4 regions of the Eggerthella lenta DSM 2243 genome follow, and region 2 is predicted to be linked to each of the others. Evidence: predicted binding sites of a transcription regulator. Region 2 holds the regulator's gene; each other region holds the start of a gene.
The links. The regulator LexA, encoded in region 2, represses DNA repair genes until DNA is damaged. The targets are predictions, from matches to a motif close to CNAACANNTGTTNG.
Positions count from the first base shown of each region.

Region 1: ELEN_RS12475 (tryptophan transporter) is a predicted target of LexA. The motif match lies at 5,088-5,101, and genes of this name have one in related genera.
Region 3: ELEN_RS00365 (sodium:solute symporter family protein) is a predicted target of LexA. The motif match lies at 2,530-2,543, and genes of this name have one in related genera.
Region 4: ELEN_RS05740 (putative DNA modification/repair radical SAM protein) is a predicted target of LexA. The motif match lies at 2,637-2,650, and genes of this name have one in related genera.

Region 1 is NC_013204.1:2,910,257-2,917,548, reverse strand. Features, by position in the region: gene ELEN_RS12490 (hypothetical protein) at 1-1,767, opposite strand, end outside; gene ELEN_RS12485 (MDR family MFS transporter) at 1,916-3,889, opposite strand; gene ELEN_RS12480 (TetR/AcrR family transcriptional regulator) at 4,103-4,750, shown strand; gene ELEN_RS12475 (tryptophan transporter) at 5,340-5,966, shown strand; gene ELEN_RS12470 (energy-coupling factor ABC transporter ATP-binding protein) at 6,048-6,887, shown strand; gene ELEN_RS12465 (energy-coupling factor ABC transporter ATP-binding protein) at 6,884-7,292, shown strand, end outside.
Region 2 is NC_013204.1:1,903,836-1,911,127, reverse strand. Features, by position in the region: gene hflX (GTPase HflX) at 130-1,440, shown strand; gene lexA (transcriptional repressor LexA) at 1,674-2,312, opposite strand; gene ELEN_RS08055 (hypothetical protein) at 2,437-2,703, shown strand; gene ELEN_RS08050 (ATP-binding cassette domain-containing protein) at 3,097-4,611, shown strand; gene nrdR (transcriptional regulator NrdR) at 4,716-5,162, shown strand; gene dut (dUTP diphosphatase) at 5,159-5,608, shown strand; gene ELEN_RS08035 (MerR family transcriptional regulator) at 5,664-6,071, shown strand; gene ELEN_RS08030 (hypothetical protein) at 6,235-6,717, shown strand; gene ELEN_RS08025 (acetate uptake transporter) at 6,879-7,292, opposite strand, start outside.
Region 3 is NC_013204.1:87,332-94,623, forward strand. Features, by position in the region: gene ELEN_RS00360 (coiled-coil domain-containing protein) at 1-1,782, opposite strand, end outside; gene ELEN_RS00365 (sodium:solute symporter family protein) at 2,646-4,184, shown strand; gene ELEN_RS00370 (YdcF family protein) at 4,987-5,988, shown strand; gene ELEN_RS00375 (Na+/H+ antiporter NhaC family protein) at 6,354-7,292, shown strand, end outside.
Region 4 is NC_013204.1:1,385,653-1,392,944, forward strand. Features, by position in the region: gene ELEN_RS05735 (TIGR03915 family putative DNA repair protein) at 206-1,114, opposite strand; gene ELEN_RS05740 (putative DNA modification/repair radical SAM protein) at 1,111-2,619, opposite strand; gene crcB (fluoride efflux transporter CrcB) at 2,970-3,365, shown strand; gene ELEN_RS05750 (putative ABC transporter permease) at 3,434-4,645, opposite strand; gene ELEN_RS05755 (hypothetical protein) at 4,721-4,987, opposite strand; gene ELEN_RS05760 (MFS transporter) at 5,157-6,467, opposite strand; gene ELEN_RS05765 (BCCT family transporter) at 6,464-7,292, opposite strand, start outside.

The DNA.
Region 1 (7,292 bases), 1.0 Mb from region 2:
CGCATCGGGCTTCGACTCCGGCTTCGGTGCTGGAGTCTCGGGTTCCGGAGCGGGCGCCGGCGTGTCCGGCGTTGGGGGAACCGGGGGCGTGGGAGCCGCCGCGCCCTGCGCCGCGAGGAGCAACGGCCCGGTGACGACGCTCTTCTTGATCGCGATCGCGCCGGTGGCCGGGTCGTACGTGTAATCGGTGCCCGCGGCCAGTGCGAGCGTTTGCCCGTCGGCCGCCCCGCAGCGCACGTCGATCGCGTCGGGCAGCAGGTAGCCTTCGTTCGCGCTCAGCTGGTAGAGGTTCGCATCTGCGCCGTCCTTCTCGAACGCGGCGGTCAACGCGGCGGACGGTTCCGCCGGGAAGCCTGCAGCCGTGTTCTTCGGCATTGCGCTGGGTACCGCGGCAATGGACAGCCCGGTCAGGTTCGCGCGCAGCGGATACGCGCACGAGGTCACGGTGCCGCCCTGGTCGCTGATGACGTTCTCGAAGATACCGCCTTCGATGACGCCTCGGTTGGTCACGTCGCTAAGGAACGTGCCGCCTGCGATGGTTCCGTGGTTCGTCACGCTGCCGTTGAACGTGCCGCCCGTCAGGACGGCGTTGTTGTAGTCGGGGTCGGGATCGCCGTTGGTTACGGTGCCGTCGAACGTGCCGCCGGATATGGTGCCGCCGCCGGTGGTGGTGTCTTCGTCGTTGCTTGTCACGGAGCTGGTGGAGGAGAACGCGCCGCCCGCGATGACGCCCCTGCTGAGAATCTTGCCGCTGAACGTACCGCCTTCGATGGTTCCGAAGTTGTCTATTTCATCCGAGTTGAACGTGCCGCCTTTGATGGTGCAGGATCGGTTCTCGTCGGGATCGAACCTCATGTATCCGTTCTGCACGTATGCGTTGAATACGCCCTGACCTTCGATGGCTCCGCCGTTGTCCACTCCGATGTTGAACTCGCCGCCGCGTATCGTGCCGTCGTTGGTCACGTTGTTGTTTTCGCCGCCGTCGTTGAACGTGCCGCTCGAAATCACGGCGCCGTCGTAGTTGTTCACGTAGCCGTTGAACGTGCCTCCCGCGATGGCGCCGGCGCCGGCGTTGTTGGATGCGTTTTGCACGGTTCCGTGGAACACGCCGTCCTCGATGGTTCCCTGATTCTGCATGCGGCCGTTGAACGTGCCTCCGCAGATGGAGCCGCCGAGGTTGGAGCTGTTGCCGCTGTTCACCTCTCCGTTGAACGTTCCGCCGTTGATGGCGAAGCCTTTGAATATGTTCACGGACTCGTTGAACGTGCCGTCCTCGATCGCGCCGCTTCTCATCCCCATGACCATGCAGTCGAACGTGCCGCCCGTGATGGTGCCGGAGGAGGTGCTCACGTACGATTTTGTGGGATCGTTCGGGTCGCTGTTGAAGGTTCCACCTGCGATGATGCCCGCGTTTCCGATGCTTGCGGTGAACGCGCCGCCCCTGATCACGCCGCCCGCTTCGTTGCGCACGGCGAAACCGGACGTCTGCGACGCATCGACGAACGTGCCGTCCTCGATGACGCCCTTGTTCCGAAGGAGGTTCTCGCTCGAGACGTTGAGCGCGTGGCCCGTGAACGTGAACGCGTGCCCCGCGCCAAGCGTGAGCTTGCCGTCGGCGTACGTCCAGCCTTCTCCCGACGTGCCGATCGGCGCGCCGTCGGCGCCGATTTCGATGGTGACGGGAACAGCGCTCGCGAATGCGACGTTTGGGTCGAGCAGGCAGGCGAATGCGAGGGCGGTAGCAAGAGCGATCAGGCGTTTTCTCATGGGAGTTCCCTTCGGGCAGGTTAACGCTCAGATGCTAGCATGCAAGGGGAGTCTGTAGGCGACCGCTGCGAAAGCGGTGGGATGCGCTGCGAAAAAAGACGGCAGCCAAGCGGCTGCCGTCTCAGGGGAGCGAAAAGGGAAGGGCGCGTTAGATGGACGATGCCATCGCTTCGTCGTCGGGGAGCGCGGCGGCTTCCTCGGAGCGCTCCAGTTTCGACGCCGCTTCGGCGTCGCGCTCGGCCAGGTACTGCTGCATGGAGTAGTGCGTGATGTCGGAGCGGTTGATCACGCCCACCACCTGGCCCTCGTCCAGCACGGGCACCTTCTTCAAGTGGTTCTCGCCCAACACGCGACACACTTCGGGAAGGTCGGCATGCACGTCCACGCCGATGATGCCCTTCGCGCCGATGCTCTTCGCCGGCATGCCCATGAGCTCGTCGAGCTTGCGGGCGAAGTCCTGGTTGCCGCCGTCGGCGTCCACGGTCTGCATGATCATGACCACGGGGTCCATCAGCATCTGCGATCGCTTCGACAGGTAGCGCATGATATCGCCGTCGGATACGAAGCCCACGGCCTTGCCCTGTTCGTCTACCAGCGGGGCGGCGCTGATGTGCCGGTCCACCAGCACCTGCATGGCTTCGGCCACGGTGGCGTTGGCGGGCAGCGTGTACACGTCGCGCTTCATGATGGACTCCAGCACCGTGCGGCGGGAGTTGTCCCGATCCTTCTCGGCGGCCTCGCCCGGTTTGTTCTTCACCAGCGCCACGACCATGACGAAGCCGACGAGGCACAGCGCGCCGGCTAGGGCGAACGCCACGTCGATGCCGAAGATGCTGGCTTGCGTGGGAGTCATCGTCCGGGAGCTCATGTTCGTGGCGATAGTGGAGGCCGAAACGATGATGGCGGTGCCCAGCGAGCCCGCCACTTGGCGGAACGTGTTGTTCACCGAAGTGCCGTGGTTCACCAGCTCGTTGTCGAGCGCGTTCATGCCCCAGGTGGTGATGGGCATGTTCACCAGCGACAGCGAGAACAGGCGCACGGTGTACAGAAGGGTCAAGGTGATGATGCCGGTTTCGGTGCTCAGGAATGCGAAGCAGAACGTAGTCAGCGTGAGCACGCCCATGCCCACGAGCGCCAGCACGCGCGGTCCGTGCTTGTCGAACAGACGGCCGGCGATGGGCCCCATGGCACCCATGATGATGGCGCCGGGCAGCAACACGAGGCCGGACACGGTGGCGGAGTAGCCCATGAGCGACTGCAGGTAGATAGGCACCAAGATGCCTGCAGCCAAAAGCGCGCCTTGCACCAACATGCCGATGATCGTGGCGATGAGGAACTTGCGGTTCTGCAGCACGCGCACCTGCAGCATGGGCTTCTCCATCTTCAGCTGGCGTCGGAAGAAGAACACGAGCGCTACCGCGCCAACGAGCGTGCCGGCGATAGCGTCGGCACGCAGGCCGTAGGAGCCGATGGTGGACAGGCCGTACAATAGGCCGCCGAAACCCAGCGACGACAGGATGACGGAGGGCACGTCGAGCGTGACGTCCTTCTTCGTTTCGCCGCCCTTCTGCAGCACGAACGCGCCGATAAGCACTACGACGGCCGACAGCGCGGTGATGATGTAGAACATATCGTGCCAGGTGTAGCGGTCGATGATGACGCCCGCCACGGTGGGGCCGATGGCGGGGCCGAACGCGATGACGATGCCGAACAGGCCCATGGCCGTACCGCGCTTGTCCACGGGGAACGTCCACATGAGCACCGTCATCACAAGGGGCATGAGGATGCCCGCGCCGGCGGCCTGCACGAGCCGGCCCAGCAGCAGCACGACGAAGCTGGGACCCCAGCCCGCAAGGAAGCTGCCCAACGTGAAGATAACCATGGACACGAGGAAGAGCCGCTTGGTGGTGAAGCGGTCCGTCAAGAAAGCCGTGATGGGGATCATGATGGCGTTCACCAGCGTGAAGCCGGTGGTGAGCCACTGCGCCATGGAGGCGTCGACGCTCATCTCGGTCATGACCGACGGCAGCGCCGGGGCGACGACGGTCTGGTTCAGAACCGTCACGAACGTGCCGAACACCAGCACGGCCAGCATGACGATCTGCTTGCGCGTTAAACCCATATACCTGTTCCTTCCGAATGTGCGCTGCGAACAAAAACGCCTTTGAAGGGGAGCTTGCAGCTAACCCGACTTCAAAGACGCCCGTTGTCATGCGGTTGACGTGATTTACACTCAGTATAAATATTCATTCGGTAGATGAAAAGTGCTCGGCAGTAAAGTTGTGGTACCCTGCACCGAAACGGCACATCGCGGCGATGAAAGGGTGCGCGCAACGTGGAACAGACAAAGCCGTCGGCGGAAGGCCTGCGGTATCGTAAGAAGCTCAAAGCCAGGCTTTCGGTGGAGCGAGCGGCGTTAGAGCTGGTCATCGAACGGGGCTACGACGGCGTGACGGTAGAGGACATCTGCGCCCGTGCCGAGATCTCCAAGAAGACGTTCTTCAACTACTTCCCATCGAAAGCGGCCGCCATCATGGGTCGTCTGGACTCGTTTCCCGACGACGAACAGCTGGTTCGCATCCTCGAAGAGCATAGCGAAGCCTGCTACCTCGACGTGTTGGTCGGCGTAGTGGGAACGGGCGCCGCTTCGGGCGTGGACGAGGGCATTGTGAACCTGCGACGCGAAGCGCTGCGCTCCATGCCTCAGCTGTTCTTTCAAGGTCAGCGCGACATATTGGCTATTCAGCGCTCCATGGCCGACGCTTTGCGCGCGCATTTAGCCGAGTGCCCCGAACGGCGTATGCTGACGGATCGCTCGGTGGAGGAGGAGGCGCTTGTGGCGTCGTCGACCGCTATCGGCCTCGCCCGCACTCGCTCAATGCTGACCGTGTGCGGCGATTTGGAGCCGTCGGCGGCCGAAACGCGCCGCCTTGTCGCCGCGTACCTGTCGGCCGGCGACAAGGCGTGTCAAGGGGACGGGTGATTTGACACGCTTTGATGGTATCAAGGGAATGGTGCCAAAGGGGCGTGTGTCAAGACACCCGTCCCTTTGGCACGCCGGACACGTCCGACGGATGCTGTGAAAAACTTCTTGACAGCTTTTCCTAACACTGTGCTATAGTTTGCGCCACAACTTAATACCTTGAAACCGATGAGGCGAAGGTCAAGCCGTCATGAGCACTCACAGAGAGCGGGCGCAGCTGGGATTCCCGCAGTAAGCTGGATGGTAAATGGATCGCCGAGGGAAAGGGGAAAGGAAGGCGCGGCGCGCAAGCGGCCGGGCTGACCGAGTATCTGGACCGTGAGCCTGCGTTAAGGGCAGAACATGTGTTGGCATGTTCGTGAGAGGGTTCTGCATCGCGGAATCAACTGTGAAGGTGGCACCGCAGGTTTACAAGACCTGTCCTTCGATGAGAAGGACAGGTCTTTTTCATTGCGGGGGCGCACAGCGCCGAGGCCATGAGGTTGATTGCGCGGAGTGATCCTCGTCCGCGAAGTTCGTGCCGGCAAACCAGACGCCCCGGGAGGGGCACGCGACCGGCGGGGACTCCGCCAAGAGAGGATTGAGGAACATGGAACAGCAGATCAAGCGCGAGGTTGCGACGCAAACGGCGACGGCAGGCGAGGCGTCAGCGCCGCGCAAGCGCGAAGTGGCGGCGGCGCCGAGCAGGGCGGGCCTGTCCACGCAGGACCTCATCCTCATCGCCGTGCTGCTGGCCGCGGGCGCGGTGCTCAAGCTGACGGTGGGCTCGCTGCTCTCGTCGATGGGCATGAAGCCGAACTTCATCATCGCGATGTACTGCCTGGCCATCATCCTGACCCGTCCGAAGCTGGGACAGGCCCTGGTCATCGGCCTGCTGGCCGGCCTCATCTGCCAGATCCCCCTGTTGAACGCCACGCCGCTTCTGAACATCCCCTCCGAGGTCCTGGGCGCGCTCGCCTGCGGCTTGCTGATCAAGGTGCCCCTGCGCATCGGCGGCAAGCTCGACCTCAACCCGCTGGTGAACACGTTCGTCTCCACGGTGGTGTCCGGCGGCACCTTCGCCCTGCTGTCCGTCTACATCAACGTGGTGTCCACGGGCGGCGACGTCATGGTGGCCCTGGCCACGTACGCCGCCATCGTCTTCGGCACCGCCACGTTCAACTGCATCCTCGTCCAAGTCCTGGCCATGCCGCTGAAGAAGGTGCTGAAGCGCTAGGGTTTCGCCGTTCTCCGAACGGCGAAACAGCCCGCCTCGCTGACTCACTACGCCAACCTGCGACCCCAGAAAGACTCTTTCATGATCAAGATACGCGACTTCACGTTCCGGTACCGCGAGGGCGACCGCCCGGTGGTCAGCGGCATCGACCTCGACATTCCCGACGGCGCGTTCGTCGGGATCACCGGGGCGGCCGGCTCGGGCAAATCCACGCTGACCTACGCGCTGAACGGCATCATCCCGCATTGCTATCCGGGCGACTTCTACGGCTCCGTCGTCGTCGACGGGCTGGACACCTGCGAAGTCGCGCTCACCGACGTGTCGCGGCTGGTGGGCAGCGTCTGCCAGGACGTCGACAGCCAGTTCGTCACGTCGGTCGTGGAGGACGAGATCCTGTACGGCCTGGAAAACTTCGGCGTGCCGCGCGGCCAGATCGAGGATCGCGTGGCGCAGGCGCTGGCCGACATGGGCATCTCCGAGGTGCGCGACCGCGTGATCTCGTCGCTGTCGGGCGGGCAGAAGCAGAAGGTGGCCATCGCGTCCGTCCTGGCGCTGAACCCGCGGGTGCTCGTGCTGGACGAGCCTACCGCCGAACTCGATCCTCTGAGTTCGCGCACTGTGTTCGACCTCTTGGCGCGCTATGCGCGCGAGCATGGCGCCACCGTCGTGGTGGTGGAGCAGAAGATCGCGCTGTTGTCCCAGTACGCCGATATGCTGGTCGTCGTCGACGAGGGGCGGATTCGCTTCGCCGACGCCCCCGCGCAGGTGCTGGAACATTCGGACGAGCTGAAGGCCATCGGCGTGAACTGCCCGCGTTCGACCACGCTCATGAACCGCCTGCGCGCTGAAGGCCTGTACGCCGGCGCGCCCGTCCGTAACGTGCGCGAGGCGCGCGAGGCGTTGAAGGAGGTGCTCGCATGATCGAGTTCCGCGACGTGCACGCGTCCTACGACGGGTCGGCTCCCATCCTGAAAGGCGTGAGCTTCACCATCCGCGACGGCGAGTTCGTCGCGTTCGTCGGCACGAACGGGGCGGGGAAGTCCACCACGATGCGCCTGATGAACGGCCTGCTCAAGCCCGATGCCGGCCAGGTGCTCATCGACGGCGTCCCCACGAGCGACCTGCGCACCAGCGAGCTGGCCCGCCGCGTGGGCTTTTTGTTCCAGAACCCCGACAGCCAGATCTGCTGCAACACGGTGCGCGAGGAGCTGCTGTTCGGCTTCAAAGCGCTGGGGCTGGACGGACCGGACGCCGACTCGCGCGTCGACGCGATCGTCGAGGAGTTCGCCTTCGACCCCGACGACGACCCGTTCCTGTTGAACCGCG
Region 2 (7,292 bases):
GAACCGTTCAAGATCGGAGCACCTATCATGCAGACAGCGCACGCCTTTCTCTAGCGGCTCGCCGCCGCTCCCGACTGTCTTCGCACGCCGATGCCGGCGTGCTCGTCTCTGCATCGAAAGGTTGGATCCATGACGGAATTCGAATCAGTCATCACGCGGGGCATGACCCCGATCTCCGAAGAGCGCCGCGAGCGCGCCGTGCTCGTCGGTGTGGATCGCCCCGGCTCCACGTGGCCGCTGGCATCGTCGCTCGCCGAGCTCGAGCGCCTCGTGGATACGGCAGGCGCCGACGCGGTGGCCACCACCACGCAGAAGCTCGACGCGCCCAATCCGCGTACGTTCGTGGGCACGGGCAAGGCCGAAGAAGTGGCCGAGCTTGCGCGCGCCCACGCGGCCGACCTCGTCGTGTTCGACGACGAGCTGACGCCCTCCCAGCAGGCGAACCTCGAGAAGGCGATGGGCCGCGACGTGAAGGTCATCGACCGTACGGCGCTCATCCTCGACATCTTCGCCCTGCACGCCACCAGCAAGGAGGGCCGGCTGCAGGTGCGGCTCGCCCAGAACGAGTACCTGCTGCCGCGCTTGCGCGGCATGTGGGCCCACCTGGCCTCCAACCGCATGGGCGGCGGCGTGGGATCGCGCTTCGGCGAAGGCGAGAGCCAGCTCGAGGTCGACCGCCGCATGGTGCGCAAGCGCATCACGTCCATCAAGCGCGAGCTCAAGCATCTGGCCGAGGTGCGCGCCGTCCAGCGCGAAAGCCGTTACGAAAGCGGCATGTTCAAGGTGGCGCTGGCCGGCTACACGAACGCCGGCAAGTCGAGCCTGCTCAACCGGCTGACGAATGCGGACGTGCTGGCGTACGACAAGCTGTTCGCCACGCTCGACTCCACCACGCGCAAGTTCGAGCTTCCCGAGGGCCGCGAGATCACCGTCACCGACACGGTCGGGTTCATCCAGAAGCTTCCGACCACGCTCATCGAGGCGTTCAAATCGACGCTCGACGAAATCACGGGCGCCGACCTCGTGCTGCACGTGGTGGATGCCTCGTCGGACGAGTACGAGGCGCAGATCGCGGCCGTCGAGGACGTGCTCGGGCAGATACACGCGCAGGACCTGTCGCGCGTGCTCGTGTTCAACAAGTGCGACCTGCTCGGCGAGGAGCGCCTCGGCGCCCTTAAAGCGCGCCATCCGCAGGCTCAGTTCGTATCGGCGGCGACGGGGGAGGGCGTAGGCGAGCTCGTGGAGCACGTTGCCCGCGTCGCCTCGGCGCAAGACGAGCATCTCGACGTGCTGATTCCCTACAACCGCGGCGACCTCGTGTCGGTGGCGCACGAAAGATGCCACATCCTGTCGGAAACCCATGAGGAGCAGGGCACGCGCATCGTCATGCTGGCGGCTCCTTCGTTCGCGAGCATGTTCCGTCCTTACACGGTCGGTTAGAGTAACTCTAAGGTAAGCGAGCCGCCCCGGGCATCGACCCGGGGCGGCTCGCTTCGTCGCAGGGTAGGCGTTTCGTTCTTGCGGCCGGTCTGCGGCGGCGCCTTATCGGACGGCGAAAGCGGGAACCGGCGCAGCGGCACGTTCGGAAAAGCCGGAAAAGCCTTGCCGAAGCGGTCGGATTGCGGCAGGGCTTCGCGGTTCGATCAAGCTGACGACCAGCGTGCGGTTCGCCGCTACAGGCGGCGGAAGACCGCGACCACCTTGCCGGCGATGGCGCAGTCGGTGGTGATGATGGGATCCATCGTGGAGTTCTCCGGCTGCAAGCGGATATGGTCGCTTTCCTTGAAGAAGCGCTTCACCGTGGCCCCGTCGTCGATGATGGCCACGACGATGTCGCCGTTGTTCGCCACGGGCTGCTCCTTGACCACGACGTAGTCGCCGTCGTTGATGCCCGCCTCGATCATGCTCTCGCCGCGCACGGAGAGCAAGAACGACGGGGCGTCGCCCACGATCTCGGTGGGAAGCGACAGGGTGTCGGTGATGTTCTCCTCGGCGAGGATGGGGGAGCCGGCGGCCACGTTGCCCACGAGGGGCACGTTCACGATGTTGCTGAAGCTGGGCTGCACCACGTTGGTGGCCAGCGCGGCGTCTTCGAGCTGGTAGGTGAGGGCGATGGAGCGCGACTTGAGCGGATCGCGCTTGATGAGGCCCTTCTCCTCGAGCGCCTTCAAGTGCACGTGCACGGTGGAGGGGGAGGAGAGGCCGAGGCTCTGGCAGACCTCGCGCACGGTCGGGCCGTATCCCTTCTCCCGAATGCACTCCTCGATGCAGTCGAGCACCGCTTGCTGGCGCTTCGTCACTTTCTCGGCCATAGGTAATCCTTTCGTCGCCTCTACGCCTATCGAACAAATGTATGAAATTTCTATTGACATGAACCTTTGTTCGACCTATTATATACGCGAACAAAGGTTCTACGCAAGAGCAGGAGGCCACAAAATGAAGAATTTTGAGATGAACTGCCCCGTCGAGGGAACGTCGGCCCTTCAACCGAAGCTCGATTCGGCGCCTGCTCGACGCGCCCGCATCATAGCGTTCCCCCAGCATGCGGTTCTGCCCGATCGCGACGGCGCCTCCATCGTTTCGGCCGTGCGCACGGGTTCGGCGCAAGGCGTGGCGTTCGGCCGCGTGCAGCGCTGGCAGGCGGTCGTCGGCGGATGCGTGTTCGCGGCGCTCGCACTCGCCAGCCTGTTCGCAGGGTTCTAGCCGAGACCTTTCCCGGCCCCGCGCGGCCGTTCCATAACCCGCAGATGCTGCGTTTCTGCGGCTGCGTAGCGCCTCCGCCACCCCGGAGGCGCGTCCGTTCGGGGGTTTACGCGCCGCTTGCGGCGTGCTAGACTCGGGCGAGCAGCCAATCATGCCGCGCCGACGCATCCTCATGCGGACGGGCGCTTCGCGAAGGAGAAACGGAACATGAAGCGATAACGAAAGCCCTTTTTCACCCCTTGCATTCATTAATCAGCCGCATCGGGTGCGCTTTCGTCATCGTTCTCGACTTCGCCTCGCGTTTCTTCCTCTTCCGATCCGTGCGGCCTTCCTTCATCGGCATCGCCGAACGCTGAGCAGAGCCACCCGTGCGCCTCTTAAACGGAGGTCGCCATGTTCGTTACCGCCCATCATCTTTCCCATACCTACGAAGGCGCCGACCAGCCTGCGCTCGACGACGTCTCGCTCGCGTTTGCGAGCGGCTGGACGGGCATCGTCGGGCCGAACGGCGCTGGCAAGAGCACGCTCGTGCACTGCATCTGCGGCACCCTGGCACCCGATCAAGGCGCCGTGACGCCCCGCGTGCGCGGCGCGGTGTGCCGGCAATCGACCGCGACGCCTCCGGAGACGCTCGAGGAGTTCGCCTGCGACTACGGTTCGACGGCGGTGAAGCTGCGCTCGCTATTGGAAATCGAGGACGAGCAGCTCTGGAGCTACGCTATGCTGTCCCATGGCGAGCGCAAGCGCATCCAGATCGCGTGCGCGCTTGCCGCAGAACCGCAGGTGCTGGCGCTCGACGAGCCGACGAACCACCTCGATGCTCCCACGCGCGCCCTCGTCGCGCAGGCGCTCTCCTCCTTCAAGGGCGTCGGCCTGCTCGTATCGCACGATCGCGCGCTGCTCGACAAGCTTGTGCGGTCGTGCGTGTTCATCGAGGCCGGCCGAGCGCTCGCTATTCCGGGGACGTACACCCAGGCGCGCCGGGAGCTCGAGCTGCGCCAAGATACCGTGCGAACCGAGCGCCGGCAGGCGCGCGGCGAGCTGGCGCGCATCAAGGCCGAGCGAGATCGTCGCGCCGCCGTGGCCGCTCGATCGGCCGCCCGGCGCTCGGCGCGTCATCTCGACCGGCACGACCGCGACGGGCGGGAGAAGATCAAGCTCGCCGTCTATACGGGACAGGACGGCAAGGCGGGCAAGCTTTCGTCCCAGATGGACAAGCGCATAGGCGTGGCCGAGAAACGCCTCGAGGCGCTCGATGCGAAGAAGGAGCGCCGCGGCTCCCTGGAGCTGGACGCCGCGCCCGCGCCCCGCAAGGTGCTCGCCCGCCTCCCCGCAGGCAGCATGCCGCTCGGCCCGGAGCGCATGCTGCATCATCCCGAGCTGTACCTGGGCAACGAGGATCGAGTCGGGCTCGTCGGCAAAAACGGGGCGGGGAAGTCCACCTTGCTCCATGCCTTGCTTCGCCGGGTGACGTTGGAGGAGTGGGTGGCGTACTTTCCGCAGGAGGTTCCCGACGACGAGGTCCGCGCGTTGCTCGTCGAGCTGCGGGCGCTCCCGACGGCCGAGCGGGGCCGCGTGCTCTCCATCGTGGCGCGACTCGAATCGCCGCCGGCTCGCGTGCTCGACGGCGAGGAGCTGAGCCCGGGAGAGGTGCGCAAGCTCATGATCGCGCGTAGCCTGCTCTCGTCGCCTCGCCTCATCGTCATGGACGAACCGACGAACCATCTGGATATACGCTCGATCGAGGCCTTGCAGGACGTGTTGCGTCATTGCGCCTGCGCTCTCGTGCTCGTGTCGCACGACGAGCAGTTCCTCGACGCGCTCGTGGACGAGCGCTGGGTGTTCGAGGTCGAGCAGGAGAAAGGGGAGGTTGGGCTGGGCGATACTCACGTGCGCGTTGTCCGATAGGAAGGAGCGCTTCTCGTGCAGGTTTTTTGCGCGAATCCGACATGTTGATTGAACCACTATATATTGTATGTTAGGCTGAACCCAAAATCGGCAAAGGAGCAAGTATGCGTTGTCCTTCCTGCGGCAATCCAGAGTCGAAAGTGGTCGACTCGAGGCCTTCCGAAGACGGCACGGCCATTCGCCGGCGCCGCGAATGCCTCGAATGCGGACGTCGTTTCACCACCTACGAACGCCTGGGCGACAATCCGCTCATCGTCATCAAGGCTGACGGATCGTCGGAGGCCTACGACCGTCAGAAGCTCATGCGCGGCCTGCTCAACGCCGCGGCGAAGCGGCCCATCGGGCCCGAGCAGATCGCCTCGCTCATCGACAGCATCGAAGCGGAGCTGCGCAACGCCTCCCGTAACGAGATCGGTTCGAAGGATCTGGGCGATATGGTGCTCGTGCGCCTCGCCAAGCTCGACGACGTCGCCTACGTGCGCTTCGCGAGCGTGTACAAGGACTTCCGCAACGTCGAGGAGTTCGCTGCCGCATTGGAGGGATTGCGTTGATAGAGCGCGTTTCGATTCCTTTGCAGCAGATTGACCCCGACCTGCCCGTACCTGCGTACGCCTACGTCGGCGATGCCGGCGTAGATCTGCGCGCCACCTGCGACGACATCTTGAAGCCCTTCGAACGCAAGCTCGTCCCATGCGGCATCGCCGTGGCCATTCCGAGCGGGTACGCCGGGTTCGTGCTGCCGCGCAGCGGGCTGGCTATCAAGCACGGCGTATCGCTGGTCAACGCACCCGGCCTGATCGACAGCAACTATCGAGGTGAGATCCAGGCCATCCTGGTCAACCTCGATCCGCAGAGCGAGTTCGCGATCAAGCGGGGCGACCGCATAGCGCAGCTCGTCGTCATGCGCGTGCCCGACGCCGCGTTCGACGTGTGCGCGGAGCTGCCGGATACGGAGCGCGGCGCGGGCGGGTTCGGCAGCAGCGGCGTGAGTCTTTGAACCTGATCCTTCCACCCACTTAGAGTTACTCTAAGCAAGAGCGAAAGGGGCATCGATGGACGCGAGCGAGCACGGAGCTCAAGCCGACAACACGCTGCCATGCTTCGGCATCAGCGAAGTCGCCGACATGGCGGGCATCTCCGCGTTCACGATTCGCTACTACGACAAATGCGGGTTCTTTCCCCAACTGGCGCGCGATGCGCGCGGCGTCCGCACGTTCTCGCAATCGGATGTGGCTCAGCTGTACTTCGTCGATGCGCTTCGGAAAAGCGGCCTGTCGATCGAGGGCATCCAGTATTACGTGAAGTTGCAGCGCCGCGGCGCGGCGACGCGCGACGAGCGGCTGGCCATCGTGCGGGCTCAGGAGACGGTGCTCGAGTACCAGCGAGCCGAGCTCGACGAGAGCTTGAAGCGGTTGAGCGCCGCAGGTGTGGAATTGTCGACGGATAGAAAGTCTCGATGACCTTCGTGGTATAGTACTCGCCGAATCCGGTTTGAAGAACCGCGATTTCCATGACCTAGGGCTCGTCCGAAGGCGAAATAGGGCCTTAGAACGGCTCTCAGAGCCTCGTTTGCAAAACCCCAGGTCAATGGCTATGAAATTTTGAGAAATAGGGAAAGAGCGCATGACTGACAACGAACATAGGCCGCCTGAGCCGCCTCAAGGGCGCGATCCCGGGCGCGAGCCTGACGATCGCAGCCGGCAGACGACGCTTAACGGCGTCCCGGTTCCGTCGTCGAACATGAACGACCTTCGCGAGCTGAAAAAGGCTCAGACGATGGTCATGGTGGCGAGCGTGGCCGGACCCGTGTCGCTGTTCATCGGCGGCGTGCTTCTCAGCGGCGTGGGACTGGCCTGCGCCATCATCGCGCTCCGCAAGCTGAACAAGCTCATCGAGAAGCGCACGGACGTATCCGCGCTTGCGCAGCGTCTCAAGCGCTCGGCGATCGTCGGCGTTGCCGTGTGCGGCGTGGCGCTCACGCTCAATGCGATTTCGTTCTATCTGATGATGCCCGTAGTACTCGAGATGATGGAAAGCGGCGATTACGCGGGAGCTGTGACGGATGCCGGGATCGGCGCTGCAGGATCGACCTCGACCTGGGGATAATCTTATCCGCTGTCGAAACCGCATAAAGCGCTGCAGGTTATGCACGGAACCCGCAGCGCTTTGCTTTTTGCTTCCGAATGCTCGCCAGCCCAAACTCCCCCGACCGCTCCTCAATTACCTATTTTATTGATAATATGTCTTATGTAAAGTTATACTGATATTCAGGATTTTTTCGACCAGAAGGGGTTGCCGAGCGATAGGAATTGCTCCCCGAAGTGGTTGTTCAAGATATTGGCGCCCGCGCAGTAGAAGCTGAGGAGCGAAATAACAAGCTCGCTGATCGCGGCGAGCATATGCGTCGCTTCCCGAGCAACCCCGAACGCGCTTAGAGCCAAGCCGACGAACAGAAAATCAATGGCGAGGAATATGAAGAACAGCACTTTCGTGGTACGCAGCGCTCCTATGGTCATAAACGCAGTCAAGATGAGGTACGCCACGAAAGCGGCTCCTGTTTGGCGCGGATCGAACGTTTCGGCCGCATAAGAGCCGAACATGCCGTTGGTCGTCGCCCAGCCGAATGCCATGGCAAGCCAAAACAACCCGTAAGCGATAAACGCGGTGCCGCCGAATGCGTT
Region 3 (7,292 bases), 1.8 Mb from region 2:
GGTTTCATTTGCGCTTCCCGAAGCATGTGCCTGGGCGGATCGCACAGCTTCCGGAAGAGCGATGATTTTTTTCGGGAAGGCTTCGGTGGCAAGTTGAAGTGCATCTGCAACAGAAGAAGGAAGGCTCACCATTTTTTCCAAGGGATATGCATCGTTTGAGGTGGGTTCCTTCCGTTGGAGCTGCTCTGTCAAAGATTTCACGCGCCACTGCAATTGCTCGCTTTCATGAGCGATATCCCAAACACTATCAAGCTCTTGTTTAAGGGACGCAATTTTCTTCTCTTTGGAATCAATGTCTTTTTCTAGCAACGACGTGTATTCGCTCATATCGTCGATTTCTTGGTCCTTTTGCTCGATCGTCACCATAGACTCATCGAGGAGTTGGCTCATCTGAGCGATTTCTTCGATGCTCGCATTCTTCTCGCGTTGAGTGCGGGCAAGTTCATCTAATGCCTTGCTGTATTGAGCTTGCAGCTTGATTCGCTCGGCGTTTCGCTCTTCTTTCCCTTGCCCTTCCCTGTATCTGCTTGCGAGCTCGTCACGCCTTGCTTTGTCGATTGCGTTCTGAATATCTTGACAGCACGCGACGACTTTGTCTGACTGGGAAAATGCGCGAACGGAACCAGCGATGACATCGCTGGCGACACTCTCGCATATAGATCCCGAAAACCGAGAGATCCATTCGGATGAAAAGCGATAATGCCGCTTTGCATCACGAGGGTCGTCCATATTGAGACCTGGGAAATATACCTGAATGGAATGACGAAGCGGTCGGTAGGCGTAATTCCGTGAACCGCGGTCGAAAAAGGTTCCTTCAAGAACCTTGTCTAGTTCTTTGTTGCTCTTGTCCAAAGCGACTACGAAGGCGATGCCCGTCAGTTTTCTGGCAAGTTCATCAGGATTGACGGGGTACGCGCCGTCGTCGTCTGATGTGACGGCCACAAGCGGCACGTTTCTGATTGGCTTTGTGAGATCGTTGTAAAACTGATTGAAAGTATAAGGTTGTCCGTAAAAGCACTTGTCAATGAAGAGGGCGTTTCCGTCAAGGGGATCCTCGCCCGATATGCACGCTATCCCCTCGGTGTCGAGCAGTTTTCTGATGCAAATAGGAACATTGCGCGGAGGGGTTTTAACATCGGATCGCATATAGGTTGGATCGATGCTGTAAGACACCTGCACGGTTACGCTGTATACGCCTACGCTCGATTCTGTTATCCCGACGCAGGTGTGCCAGGTGCGCCACCAGCTTTCCGAGTCTTGCTCGCTGTAGTCCATAGCCCAGTGCTTTGGTATGCGATCCCCTTCCATGATTCTTGTTGTCAACGAGGAAGAAGGAGCGTCGATATCCATCGTCCCCTGTGCGAAGCTTTTCGAGAGGCGGACGGATCTTAGCGGCATGAAATCGTCGGAAGGATTTGAGACCCACGGCTCTAATGACTTCTGTATTTCTCCAAGAATGACACTGCTCGATATTTTTGTTGATGTTGTGCCTTTGCGGGATCCCCATGTTTCGAGCGAGCTAGCCATTGCACCACGAAGTGTCAATGCTGAATAGGCGCTCAATCTCATACCCTGATTCCACTTCAAAGCGGTGGAGATATCGAAGTCTATCTGTCTGGCTGGAGACGGTGTACGGTTGCCTCTCTGCCGTCGTTCTTTCTCGACTATCCAGTTTTGAAAGACATCTACGATGACGGGCCAAATTTCAAATTTGGCGTTGTCCGGATAGGCTTCAAATGTTGTCGCGTAGAACAAGGTTGTGTTATTGCGTCGCGTTATCATAAGGGAGCCTTCCGATCTGCCTGAGGCCTATCTTGAGCGATGTATCGTAGAACTGTTAATCGCGTTTTAATAAGAATATTACGCTATAAATCATATTTGAACCATAACATCGCATGCTCGCTTTCTTTGCTTTGCGTGGCGGTGGGTATGGTCCGGAGAAGCGTAAAAACAAAGCAATCCCTTGTGAATTAGAGTCCATGTGGTTCGTATTGCGATGGGTCTCGCGCGAACGCGAGGCGCGAGGACGAACCTCCCACCTCGACGCTTCCTACGCCCGGTCTTCTTTTCCGTCACATCCCATGCTCCACTATGGTAGAGTATGCGCATGCATTCCGCGAAGGGACATACCGCCGTCGAACAGCGCTGGCAGCTTCAGCTCGCCGTCGCGGCTGTGTGCCGCTCCCTCGCTCCGCGTCCCGCGGACTCGCTTGCAACGGTATTCGCTGTGCAGCCGGCTTCGCCCCACGCGTCCGATGTCGCCGCGACGACCAGCGCAATCGACGAGGTCGGTGCTGTCGCCCATCGTGCGGCCGACGCCTCTGACGCGCCCCTGGCCGGTCGAACCGCCTACCGTGCCGTTTCCTATTATTCCTATCGATATCTCTAGCACATGGGTTTGCCCGTGGTGCTTCGTCGGCGTCGTGCCGACGGGTGTTGCGTTCCGGCAAAGTCATGTGCGCCACCGCGCGGGCCCTTCCCGACGCGATGTTCCACGTGAAACAATTCATCGCATTGCAGTGCGACAAAGGAACAAATGTTTCACGTGAAACATCCGGTCGCGGAACACGAAGCAAAACGGGGCTCGCTTTCTTGGGGAAGAGCGCCCGCCGACGGGCGGCGCGCATGAATCGATAGGAAGACTCATGATCGAAAAGATATGCATGGCGCTTATTTTCGTCGGCGTGGCGGTGGGCGTCGGCATCTACTGCCGACGACACACCGGAAGCGTCGACGGGTTCATCCTGGGCGGCCGCAACGTGGGGCCGTGGTTGAGCGCGTTCGCGTTCGGCACCAGCTACTTCTCCGCCGTCATCTTCGTGGGCTACGCCGGCCAGTTCGGCTGGAAGTACGGCGTGGCCGCCACGTGGATCGGCATCGGCAACGCCATCCTGGGAAGCTTGCTGGCCTGGTGGGTGCTGGGCCCGCGCACGCGCGAGATGACGCACCGCCTGGGCGCGTCCACGATGCCCGAGTTCTTCGGCGCGCGGTTCCAGTCGAAGGGTTTGCGCATCGCGGCCGCGGCCATCATCTTCGTGTTCCTCATCCCGTACACGGCCAGCGTGTACAACGGCTTGTCGCGCCTGTTCGGCATGGCGTTCGGCCTGCCCTACGAGGTGTGCGTCATCGGTATGGCGGTTATCACCTGCGTGTACGTGGTGCTGGGCGGCTACATGGCCACGGTGATGAACGACTTCATCCAGGGCATCGTCATGCTGCTGGGCATCGTTGCCGTCATCGTGGCGGTGCTGGTGAACAACGGGGGCTTCACCGAGGCCCTCACCACGCTGTCGCTCATTCCCGCCGAGGGCAGCGAGATGGCCGGGCCGTTCGTCAGCTTCTTCGGGCCGAACCTGCCCGATCTCATCGGGGTCATCGTGCTGACCAGCTTGGGCACGTGGGGTCTGCCGCAGATGGTGCAGAAGTTCTACGCCATCAAAAGCGGTCCAGCCATCAAGCAGGGCGCCATCATCTCCACCGTGTTCGCCATGGTGGTGGCCGGCGGCAGCTACTTCCTGGGAGGGTTCGGCCGCCTGTACGGCGATCAGGTGGAGATGACCGCCGCAGGCACGCCGGTGTACGACTCTATCATGCCCACCATGCTGTCCACGCTGCCCGACCTGCTCATCGGCATCGTGATCGTGCTGGTGCTGAGCGCGTCCATGTCCACACTGTCATCGCTGGTGCTGACGTCGTCGTCCACGCTGACGCTCGATCTGCTGAAAGACAACGTGGTGAAGAACATGAGCGAGAAGAAGCAGTTGGGCTACATGCGCGTGCTGATCGTGGTGTTCATCGTGATCTCGGCGGTGATCGCGCTGGTGCAGTACAACTCGTCCATCACGTTCATCGCACAGCTGATGAGCATCTCGTGGGGCGCGCTGGCCGGTTCGTTCTTGGGGCCCTTCTTCTGGGGGCTCTACTCGCGTCGCGTGTCGCGTCCGGCTGTGTGGGCCAGCTTCATCGTGGGCGTGGGTCTGACCACGGGCAACATGGTCGCCGGGTTCGTGGGCGCGGCGTTCATCGCGTCGCCCATCAACTGCGGCGCCATCGCGATGGTGCTGTCGCTGATCATCGTGCCGGTGGTCAGCTTGTTCACGAAGCGCGTTGAGTTCGAGGTCGACCCGCCGCACGTCGAGGGAGCCATCGACCGCGAATACGAGCAGGAGCTGGAAGCGGAGTAGTTCTGAGCCGAAGCTTCGAAACCTCTGTCGTCTCAAAGTCTGCGGGACGGCAGAGGGTGCTTCGCTCCAAGAACACGCTTCAGCGAACGAGGCGTGTTCTTGGAGCGAAGCTTGCATCTCGGAAGCCGTTTGCCGCCTATGTCTCGCATGAAGCACCGGCTTGCTACGCGAGCGTATCGCGCGAAGCGCTGGTCGCGACCGCCTGTTTGGCGCATTGCGCTCGAAGAGGCTCCTTGTCAAGGGTCGCGCTGTTCCGTCTGACGGTCTTCCGTGCAGCCCGTCGCGTCCCGGATGGCGAAAACCCATCGAATTCGGAAGCTATCGCGCGCGTCGCGCTTGTTCGGCGCGAGGTTCCGCGTAAGGTATCCTCTGCCACCAGGCATTATGCGGGAGGGGTTTCCTCAGCGCGGCTACGCCGCGGACGAAATTTCCGAATTCGATGGGTTTTCGCCATCCGGGGGAGCCTTCGACTGCGCGGATAACTCGGTGCGCAACGCTGCCGAGGGCGATGCGTCGAACCGGCCGGTTAGCCCGGGTGTTTCACGTGAAACACCCGTTCGTCTTGGGTGGTGGCACCGCGCGCCGTCTACGGCTCGCATCAGCGCGCCGCGCGATGGCTTGTGTGCTGTTGGGGGGGGTTAGGGAGGATTCTCGTTCGACTCGCGACTCGGAACTTCCAGCCCCTGAGTACTCTGCGCTCGTTCCGTCCCTGCGTTCTCGCGCCCCGCGGGAGCGAAGGGGGCGGCGGCTCGCGTTCCGCGGTATACTGTCAGCCAGTATCGGCTCTCGTGAAAGCGCGCGCATGATCTTCCAGCTTGTTCTCATATACTTTCCCGCGCTGGTGTTCGGGTTTCTGTTCGCCAAGAACTACCGCAAGGAACCGCGGCAGTTCCGCAACGCGCTGTACTTCCTGCTGCTGTGCCTGTTCGCGCTGTACGGGTTGTCCATCCAGTTCGATCTGCCGTGGCTGGTGCTCATCGGCTTGGCGGCCATCCCGTTCGGCACGGTGGCGCTGGTGGTGTTCCTGCTGGCGAACACGTTCGTGGTGGTGAAGCGCGAAGGCCTGTCGCTGTCGCATCTGCTGCCGGGCCTGCTGGCGCTTTGCATCGTCATGGCGTGCGTGGGAGGTCCGGTGCTGCTGTTCGTCCAGGCGCCGCCCATCGTGCTGGCGTTGGCGCTGCTGGTGTTGATGGAGGGCTCGTACGTGGCGTTCACGTTCGCGGCCCTGCTGCTGTATTCGTGGTTGTACCGCCGTCTGCCCAAGCGCCGCGATTACGATTACATCGTCGTGCACGGCGCCGGCCTGTCGGGCACGAAGCCCACGCCCCTGCTGGCCGCGCGCCTGGACAAGGCCGTCGAGCTATGGGAGGCCGACCACCGCCGCGCCGTCATCATCGCGTCGGGCGGCCAGGGCGCCGACGAGGAGGTGTCGGAAGCCGAGGCCATGCGCACGTACCTCGTCGAGGAGCGCGGCGTGCCCGCCGATGCCGTCATCGAGGAGAACCGATCCACCACCACGATGGAGAACCTGCGCAACTCCAAAGCCATCATGGACGCGCGGTCGGGCGCGGGCGCGTACCGCGCCGCAGTGGTGACCAGCGATTACCACGTGTTCCGCACGGCCGAGTACGCGCACAAGATCGGGCTGGCCGCCGACGGGGTGGGCAGCAGGACCGCGCGCTACTTCTGGCCCACCGCGTTCATCCGCGAATACGTGGCCGTCAGCAACGCCCACCGCTGGCCGTTCGTGGTTATCTTCGTGTTCTGGCTCCCTTTCGCCGCCATCGCGCTGTTCCAGCTGTAGAACGCTTTGCGCCCGCGCCCGACGTCGCACGGCCTAACGCGTCGCGCTCGCACTTGCGTCCGACGTCGCGCGGCTCGCGTTCGCGCTTGCGCCCGCGTCCGACACGCGTGGCTCCTCGCGTTCGCGCTTGCTCCCGCGCCCGGCGTCGCACGGCCCCTCGCGTTCGTGCTCGCGTGCTTCGTCGATCGAAAACATCGGCGTTTTCGCCCCCTCGGGCGCGCTTGTCCTTGTATACTTAGGAAACTGGTGCCGAGCGGCGGCGATTCGGCCTGCGTCCTCAAGCATCGCGTCGGGAGAAGCGCGGCGAGGGTGAAGGCGGAACCACGTGCATGCCGTTCGGCGAATAGCACGACGAAGGGGATCATATGGAAGGATTCGACCTCATCAGCACGGGGGTATGGTCAATCATACCGCCGATTCTTGCGCTGGGTTTGGCGCTGATCACGAAGGAGGTGTATTCCTCGCTGGCCATCGGCGTGTTCGTGGGCATGGTGATCTACCAGTTCTCGCTCAACGGCGTGGGCGTCGAGCCGCTGGTGGACTCGTTCACCATGGTGCCGCAGATGATGGCCGAGCAGATAGCCGGCAACGGGGCGCTGCTGCTGTTCCTTGCGTTATTGGGCGCGCTCGTGGTGGTCATCGCGGCCGCCGGCGGATCGCGCGCGTACGCCGAGTGGGTGTCTACGCACATCAAGAACGCGAAGATGGCGCAGATTCTCACTGCGGTGCTGGGCATCATCATCTTCGTGGACGACTACTTCAACTGCCTCACGGTGGGCGCGGTCATGCGCCCCGTCACCGATCGATTTAACATCAGCCACGAGAAGCTGGCATGGATCATCGACTCCACCGCGGCGCCTATCTGCATCATCGCGCCGGTGTCTTCGTGGGCCGTGGCCGTAGGCGGCTACCTGGGCGAAGGCGGTTTCACCACGTTCGTCCAGTCCATCCCGTACAACTTCTATGCGCTGCTCACCATCGTGTTCGTCTTCTTCATGTGCGCTACCAAGAAGGACTTCGGCCCCATGCGCGTTGCCGAGGCCGAGGTGCAGAAGCCGGCCGACCAGCAGCATCGCATTCCGTCGAAGGACAGCGCTCTCGAGTCGATGTCGACGGTGGGCATTTCCGATCCGAACGCGGCCGACGCGCTGCCGGCGAAGCTGGATACCATTGTAGCCGAGGAGGACGAGCTGGACGAGGCTGCGAAGGTGGCCGTCGAAGAGTTCAAGGGCATGGCCATCTCTGACAAGGGACGCGTGTTCGACCTGATCATTCCCATCATCGTGCTCATCATCTTCTCGATT
Region 4 (7,292 bases), 520 kb from region 2:
GAAACGGCATTTCGAAAGACCCGCCTTCGGGTATGCGGGGGCGGTTGATGGATTCATCGCGGTTGTTCCGACGGGGAAACGGGTCGGCGCCGCGTTGGCATCTTGACCGTCGACGCGAATTCGGGGTTCGCGCGCGAGGACGGCCTGCCTGCGGTTAGCCGTTGGCGGAAAGAGGGGGCGGCCGCTTCGCAGGGACGCGCGGACGCTAGCGCGGGGAGATTTCCTTTCCGGGGAGGTCTTCCTGCATCTCGGTGATGTTCTTCCAGAAGCGCTTGGGCATGAACTGGCGGCGCAGCTCGGGGTTGTAGCGGGCCTCGACGGCCACGGTGTCGTAGAAGCGCTTCCAGGCCTGCTGCATGAGGCGTTCCTCGGACGCGCGGTCGGGCAGGTCGACGTTCTCCGTCTGGACGAGGTACCAGTCGCGCCCTTCGTAGACGCCGGCAATGTTGTGCGCCTCGTCGAAGATGATGAAGGGCTGCGTGTTGAAGCGCCCGCTGAACCAGTCCATGAGCAGCGGGATGACCGAGGCTGCGGGGTTGCAGCGCGCGAACCACACGCCGTTCTCCAGATGCTCGAAGCGGAGGAACTGCAGCATACGATGCCGCTCGTTCATGACGGAGCGGGCGAGGCGGTGGAGCGGCTCGACGGCAGGGTGGGCGAGGTCGCCCAGCACGCTGCGGCGGGCCTTGCCCGTGCAGGCGAACTTCCCGCACGCGCCGCCGCATGATCCGCGGCGCTTGCAGCCGGAGCAATCGTGCGGCCTGTTCTGCGCCATGGCGTAGCGGATGAAGCGGTACACGATGGTGCCGGCGTCCGGGTGGTCGCTGAGCGAGGCGTGCTTGACGGCATCGTAGGCGGCGTCTCCGCACGCCCTCCTGATGCCGCGCCGAACGCGCACGGCATGCTCCTCGTTCGTCTCGATGACGCGCACGGTTTGGCCGAGCCGCGGCTGCAGGACGTCGGCGCGGGCGATGTCCTGCGGGTCCTCGCGGCGCGCGTACGCCTCGAACACGGCGGACAGCAGGCCCTCGAGCGAGCCGTCGTGGCAGTAGGCGACCTCGGCCAGGGGTTCTTCGGGGAAGAGGGGCTGGTTCTCGGCGGGCTTTCGGCTCATGCGCACACGGCTTCCGGCGTTTCGAGGGCTCGCTGCCAACCGTACGTCCCGTCGGCGCTCGCGGCGCGGCCGGACGACGACGCCGCGTTCGAGGAGCGCTCCGCATCGCTGCAAGACGCCGCTGCGGTCGCATCGCCGCTTTCCAGCGCGCGTGCGCCCGACCCGCCCGCGATGCGGGCCTTCTCGGGCGTCTCGACGCTCTCGAACAGGCTCATCTGACCCGGTGTGGTCTTGTCGGCGCGCCGCCCGTGGTTGCCGCCCTTGATGGGCGCGGCAAGCTGCGCGCGCAGCCCTTCGCGCGAGAAGTCGACGCCGCGCCCCGAGTAGCTGCCGCTGCACGTGATGAAGAAGCGGGCGCGCTTGTACGCGATGCCCAGCTTGCGCAGCTCGGGCTCGCGCAGGCAGGTGGTGCGCCGCGCGCGCACGATGAGGTTCGCTCCGCGCACGCCGATGCCGGGCACGCGCAGCAGCGCCTCGAGCGGAGCGGTGTTCACCTCCACGGGGAAGAAGTCCAGGTGGTTGATGGCCCAGTTCGCCTTCGGGTCGAGGTCGGGATCGAGGAAGGGGTTGTCCTCGTCGATGATCTCGGTGACGTCGAAGCGGTAGAAGCGCAGCAGCCAGTCGGCCTGGTACAGCCGATGCTCGCGGTTGAGCTGGACGGCGTCGGTGCCGGGCAGGCGCTTGTCGTCGTTCACCGGCGTGTAGGCGCTGAAGAACACGCGCTTGAGCGACAGCGTGCGGTAGAGCGCGGCCGACAGGTTGAGGATCTGGAAGTCGCTTTCGGGCGAGGCTCCTACGATCATCTGCGTGGACTGCCCGGCCGGCACGAAGGCGCGCTCCTTCTTCTTGGGGCGGATCTGCCTCATGTAGGTGGTCTGCTTGCGCACGAGCGCGCGCGTGTCCTTGTCCACGGCGATGTTGTCGCGGATCTGGCGCATGGGCGCGATGATGCGCTGTTTGTCCTTCTGGGGCGCGAGCAGCTGCAGGCTCTTCTGGGAGGGCAGCTCCATGTTCACGCTCATGCGGTCGGCCAAGTGCCCCAGCTGCTGCACGAGCTCGGGCGAGGTGCCGGGCACCGCTTTCGCGTGGATGTAGCCGCGGAAGCCGTGCTCCTCGCGCAGGATGGACAGCGTCTGTATCATGAGCTCGGTGGTGTAGTCGGGGTTGCGGATGACGCCTGAGCTGAGGAACAGGCCCTCGATGTAGTTGCGGCGGTAGAACGCGATGGTGAGGTCGGCCAGCTCGCGCGGCTTGAACGCGGCGCGCGGCACCTCGTTCGACGCGCGGTTCACGCAGTAGGCGCAATCGTACACGCAGACGTTGGTCATGAGCACCTTGAGCAGCGTGATGCAGCGCCCGTCGGCCGCGAAGCTGTGGCAGCAGCCGGCGGCCAGCGTGTTGCCGAGCTTGCCCTTCTGGGCGTCGCGGTCGATGCCCGAAGACGTGCAGGCAACGTCGTACTTAGCAGCGTCGGCGAGAATCTCGAGCTTGGCAACCAGATCCATTCGTCCATCCGTTCGTCAGATCAAATGTTCGCGGGAATGTTTGTTCGTATATGGTACGCATACGAGTGTTCGAAGTCAAGGGTAGGGAAGAGGAGTCGAACCCGGATTCTTCCGCTCCTTGCGGCATGCGGCGGCTGTGCTGGTTTTCGGAGCTGCTGGAGCGGCATCTCGCATGGAGCGTGCGGATCGGTTTTAGTTGTCCGAGGGCGCTTCATGCTTTCCGACGAACCTGCACGCCGTGCATTCTCGCGTTTTCCCCTGTCTCTCGACGGCTCGGAGGATTCGCTTCGCGACGAGCAAGGGTATACTGATGCTTGCATGATATAGAAACGAGTGCGAAGGAGCGGGCGATGGTGGCGGTGCTGTGCGTGGGTTTGGGCGGCTTCATCGGATCGGTAGGGCGCTATCTGCTGGGTCTCGTGCCGGTCGAGGGCGACTTCCCGCTCATGACGTTCGCCGTCAACTTTGCGGGCGCCGTGCTCATCGGGGCGGTGTTCGAGGCCGCCACGGAGGGCTCCGGCTTGCCTGACAACGCCGTGTTGTTCCTCAAGACCGGCGTGTGCGGCGGCTTCACCACGTTTTCCGCGTTCTCGCTGGAGACCCTCGCCTTGCTCGAACGCGGCAAGTACGCGACGGGCGCGCTGTACGCATGCGGAAGCGTGCTCGCTTGCCTTGCCGGCGTCGTGATAGGGCGGCTGGCCGTGCGCGGCGTGCGCGCCGCCCTGACCGGCTCGGCCGCGGCGTAGGGGCGGGCGCCGCGCTCTGCGCGCACGCCCCTACGCCCTTCGATCTCGCGCCCGCCGAGCGGGTCGCGCTATTTCGCGCGGGTCGCGTTGCCCGGATCGATGGACATGCTCTGGAAGCGGTTCTCCATGTACTGGTTGTCGAAGTGCTCGGCGAAGAAGTGCGCCACGGCCGTCTCGGGAGGTTTTCCAGCCTCGCGCTGGTACCAGCAGTCGAGCGACAGCAGCGTCATCGCCCCGTCGACGATCATGAGCGCGGCGCACACCGTGGTGACCGCGTAGCGCCAGTTCCAAGGGATGAGGTTCACCAGCTTCAACATCCAGGGAAGAAGCAGCTTGATCCACACCACGCCCAAGACGCCCCACATGGCCATGAACATGCCGTTCGTGCGCCCGTCGATGGACAGGAACGTGCCGGAGTAGTCCCACGCCACGATGCCGAAGGCGAACTGCATGAACCAGCTGGTCAGATACTCGAACGCCCCGCCGATGACGGCGCTCACCAGGAAGATGAGCACGACGTTCTTGTCGTGGAATCGGTTCAGGGCGACCGTCATCAGCACCGCGCCGAAACCGTAGATGGGCGAGAACGGGCCGAACAGCAAACCCGCGCGATCCTGGTAGTGCCCTGGATTCACGACGAGGAAGTGGTATACCGTCTCGATCATGAGTCCCAGCACGCAGCACACGACGAAGATCCAGAACAGGTTGAAGAAGTTGAGCGCGATGAAGCCCTTGCCGGTCTCGTCGCGGCCGAGCGTGCCCTCCTCGGCCGCCTCGCGCGTTTCCATATCGCGCAGTTTGCGGCGCAGCTCGCGCTCTTCGGCTAGCGACGGGTCCACGTAGCTCGATAGCGCGACGAGCACGACCAGCACCACGCCGTAGGGGATGAGATCGGGCGTGAGGCCGCTCAGCATCATGTCGCAGAGGATCACGAGGATGAGGATGACGATCATGACCTCGGCGATCTGGGCCGTGCGACGCCGTTTGTCGCGCAGCAGTCGGATGCCCAGGATGACGAACATGGCGGACAAAACCGTCATGAGCACCGCGTCGGAGACGAAGATGACGAGGGCGGCGGCGGACAGCTCCTCGACGATGGCGCCCTGTTGCAGGGCCATCACCATGCCGACGATGAGCAGCGCGAGCACCGGCACGAGCGCTGCGCCGCTGACTATGCACAGGATGCCGAACACCTTGAGCGGAAGGGGGATCTTGCTATTGGACGCAGGCGCGCCTTCGTCGAGGTCGAGTCCGTTCTCGACGCGGTCGTGCTTACCCATGGCGATGTTCTCCTCGAATGCGCTTCTATCTGTCGCGTCAAAGTATAGCCGAAGAGCGGGCGCCTCGCGCGGCGACTACGACGAGGGGCGCGGCTCGTCGGGGGCGACCTCCTCTACGAACCAACGCGGACCCTCGTAGAACAGGTACTTCTCGCGGCCGTTCACGGACACGAGGTAGCGGATGCCCGTGCCGCCCACGCGCTGAGAAGCGCGTCGAATGGCCTCGTGCACGCGGTCGATGGCGAAGATGCGGCCGTCGCGCCAGACGATCTCGAGCGGCGTGAGCCGTCCGTCAACGTCGATGCGCGCCGTCACCTCCACATATGTTTTCCGAAAAGCCATGACCGCAGGAAACCACGCCGAAGCGCGGCGCGCCAGGGGCCGCTCCGAGCTGTAGCGCAAGGGATGGCGACGCGTAAGCGAGCGAGGGCGCCAACGCGCCGCAGGAGCGGGAAGGGGCGCTCGACGCGCCCCTTCCCGCTCCCTCTTCTTTTTCGATGCGTTCGATCCTCTACTCGATGTCGTTCAATTCCTTGCCGGCGTACTCGTGCGCCGTGAACAGCAGGATGATGCCCGCCACAAGGCAGATGCCCATCATATAGTACGCGGGCATGAGGCCGTTGCCCGTGGCGTCGATGAGCGCGGTGGCCACCATCGAGGCCGTGCCGCCGAACACCACGTAGGCGATGTTCGACCCCAGCGCGGCGCCGGTGTAACGCACTTCCGTGGGGAACATCTCCGCCTGGTAGCAGGCGATGTTCGCGTCATTGAACGAGAGCGTCACGCACATGATGAGCTCCGCTGCGATGACGATGGGCAGCTGAGCCGTCTCCAGCATCATGAAGGCGGGGATGCTGAGCAGGATGAACGCCACGCACGAGCCCAGCAGCATTTTCTTACGTCCTACGATGTCGGATATCTTTCCGGCGCCGAAGATGATGAAGATGTACGTGACCAGCGCGATGTCGGTGGCAAGCTGGGCCGCCGAGGCTTCCATCGCCGTGTAGCTGGTCAGATACGTGGGCAGGTAGGTGAGCACGAGGTAGAAGCCGACCGAGTTCACCATGGTCGCCGCGATGCTGGTCGCAAGGCGCTTCTTGTACTTCTTGAACACGAGGCGGGTAGGCCGCGGGGCCTCTTTGGCCGGATCGGCCGTCGAGGTCATCTGCTGGTAGGTGGGGGAATCCTCGAGCTTCGTGCGGATGTAGTGCGCCACGAGCCCCAGGGGTCCGGCCAGCAAGAACGGAATGCGCCATCCCCATGAGATCACGTCGGCTTCGGGCAGCAGCGCCTTGATGATGAGCGCTGCGGTGGAGCCCGCCAACAGGCCCGCCGCGGTGGATGCCGGCACGAGCGAGCAGTACTTCCCGCGATGGTTCGCCGGCGCGTACTCGGCCAGGAACACCGCTGCTCCCGAGTACTCGCCTGCAGCCGAGAATCCCTGCACGCTGCGCAGGCACAGCAGCAGGATGGGGGACAGCAGGCCGATCGTCTCGTACGACGGCAGGCAGCCGATGAGGAACGCCGCGCCCGTCATCATGAAGATGGACAGCGACAACGACCATTTGCGCCCCTTCTTGTCTCCCATGCTGCCCCAGAACGCCGCCCCTAACGGCCGGAACACGAACGACAACGCGAACACCGCGAACGCGAGCAGCGTGGAGTTCACCGCCGACTCGGGGAAGAACACGATGCCGATGGTGATGGCGAAATACGTATAGGTGGCGTAGTCGAACCATTCGATGAAGTTGCCCAAAAACGAAGAGATCGCCACCTTGAACGGCACTTTCGGTTGTGCCTCCGTTACTGCTGCCGCGCTCATCGCGACACCTCCTTCATCGATTCGTCGAGGCCGGCTCCGTCGGGGACGTCGACCTCCTCATGCCGCGTGAGCCATGCCTTCTCGGCTTCGCGCGCCTCCCTCTCCTCGTGCCACTGACGCAGCTGCCGGGCCGCAAGCGAGTCTTCGGGAAACGGCTCGGCCAGGCCGCGTTCCACCAGCTGCTCGTCGTGCTTGACCCATTTGAAGAACTGGACGCCCATGAGGATCACGATGACGCTGAACGGGATGCCGCCGGCGATGGTGGCGAATTGGATGGTGCTGAGGAAGTCCTGTCCGGCCGTCACCATGAACAGCACGGCGAGCGCCGTGATGCACAGCGCCAGCAGCGCCTTGAAGCCGCGGCTCTGGCGCGCGGCGGGAGACACGAAGTTCGACAGCGCCATGACGCCGGAGTCCACCGAGGTCACGATATAGCCGCCGATGAGGATGGTTGCCAGCACGGTCAGCACGCCGCCGATCAGAGGTACGCTGTCGATGGTGAGGAACAGCCCCATCGAGGAGTCGGCGTTGGTCTGCGCCACGATGCCGGGGTCGGACATGGCGGCCCACACGCCGGTGCCGCCCACCACGCACGTCCATACGATGCATACGGCCGCGGGCACGAACACCACGCCGCCTACGAACTCGCGCAGCGTGCGCCCGCGGGAGATGGTGGACACGAAGCCCGCCGTGAACGTGGCGAACGCGAAGCACCAGCAGAAGATGAAGAACGACCAGAACGCCTGCCAGGAATCACCGTACGAGGCGATGCCCGCGCCCAGGTTCACGGCTTCGGTGAACCCGCTCATCAGCATGAACTGGTCG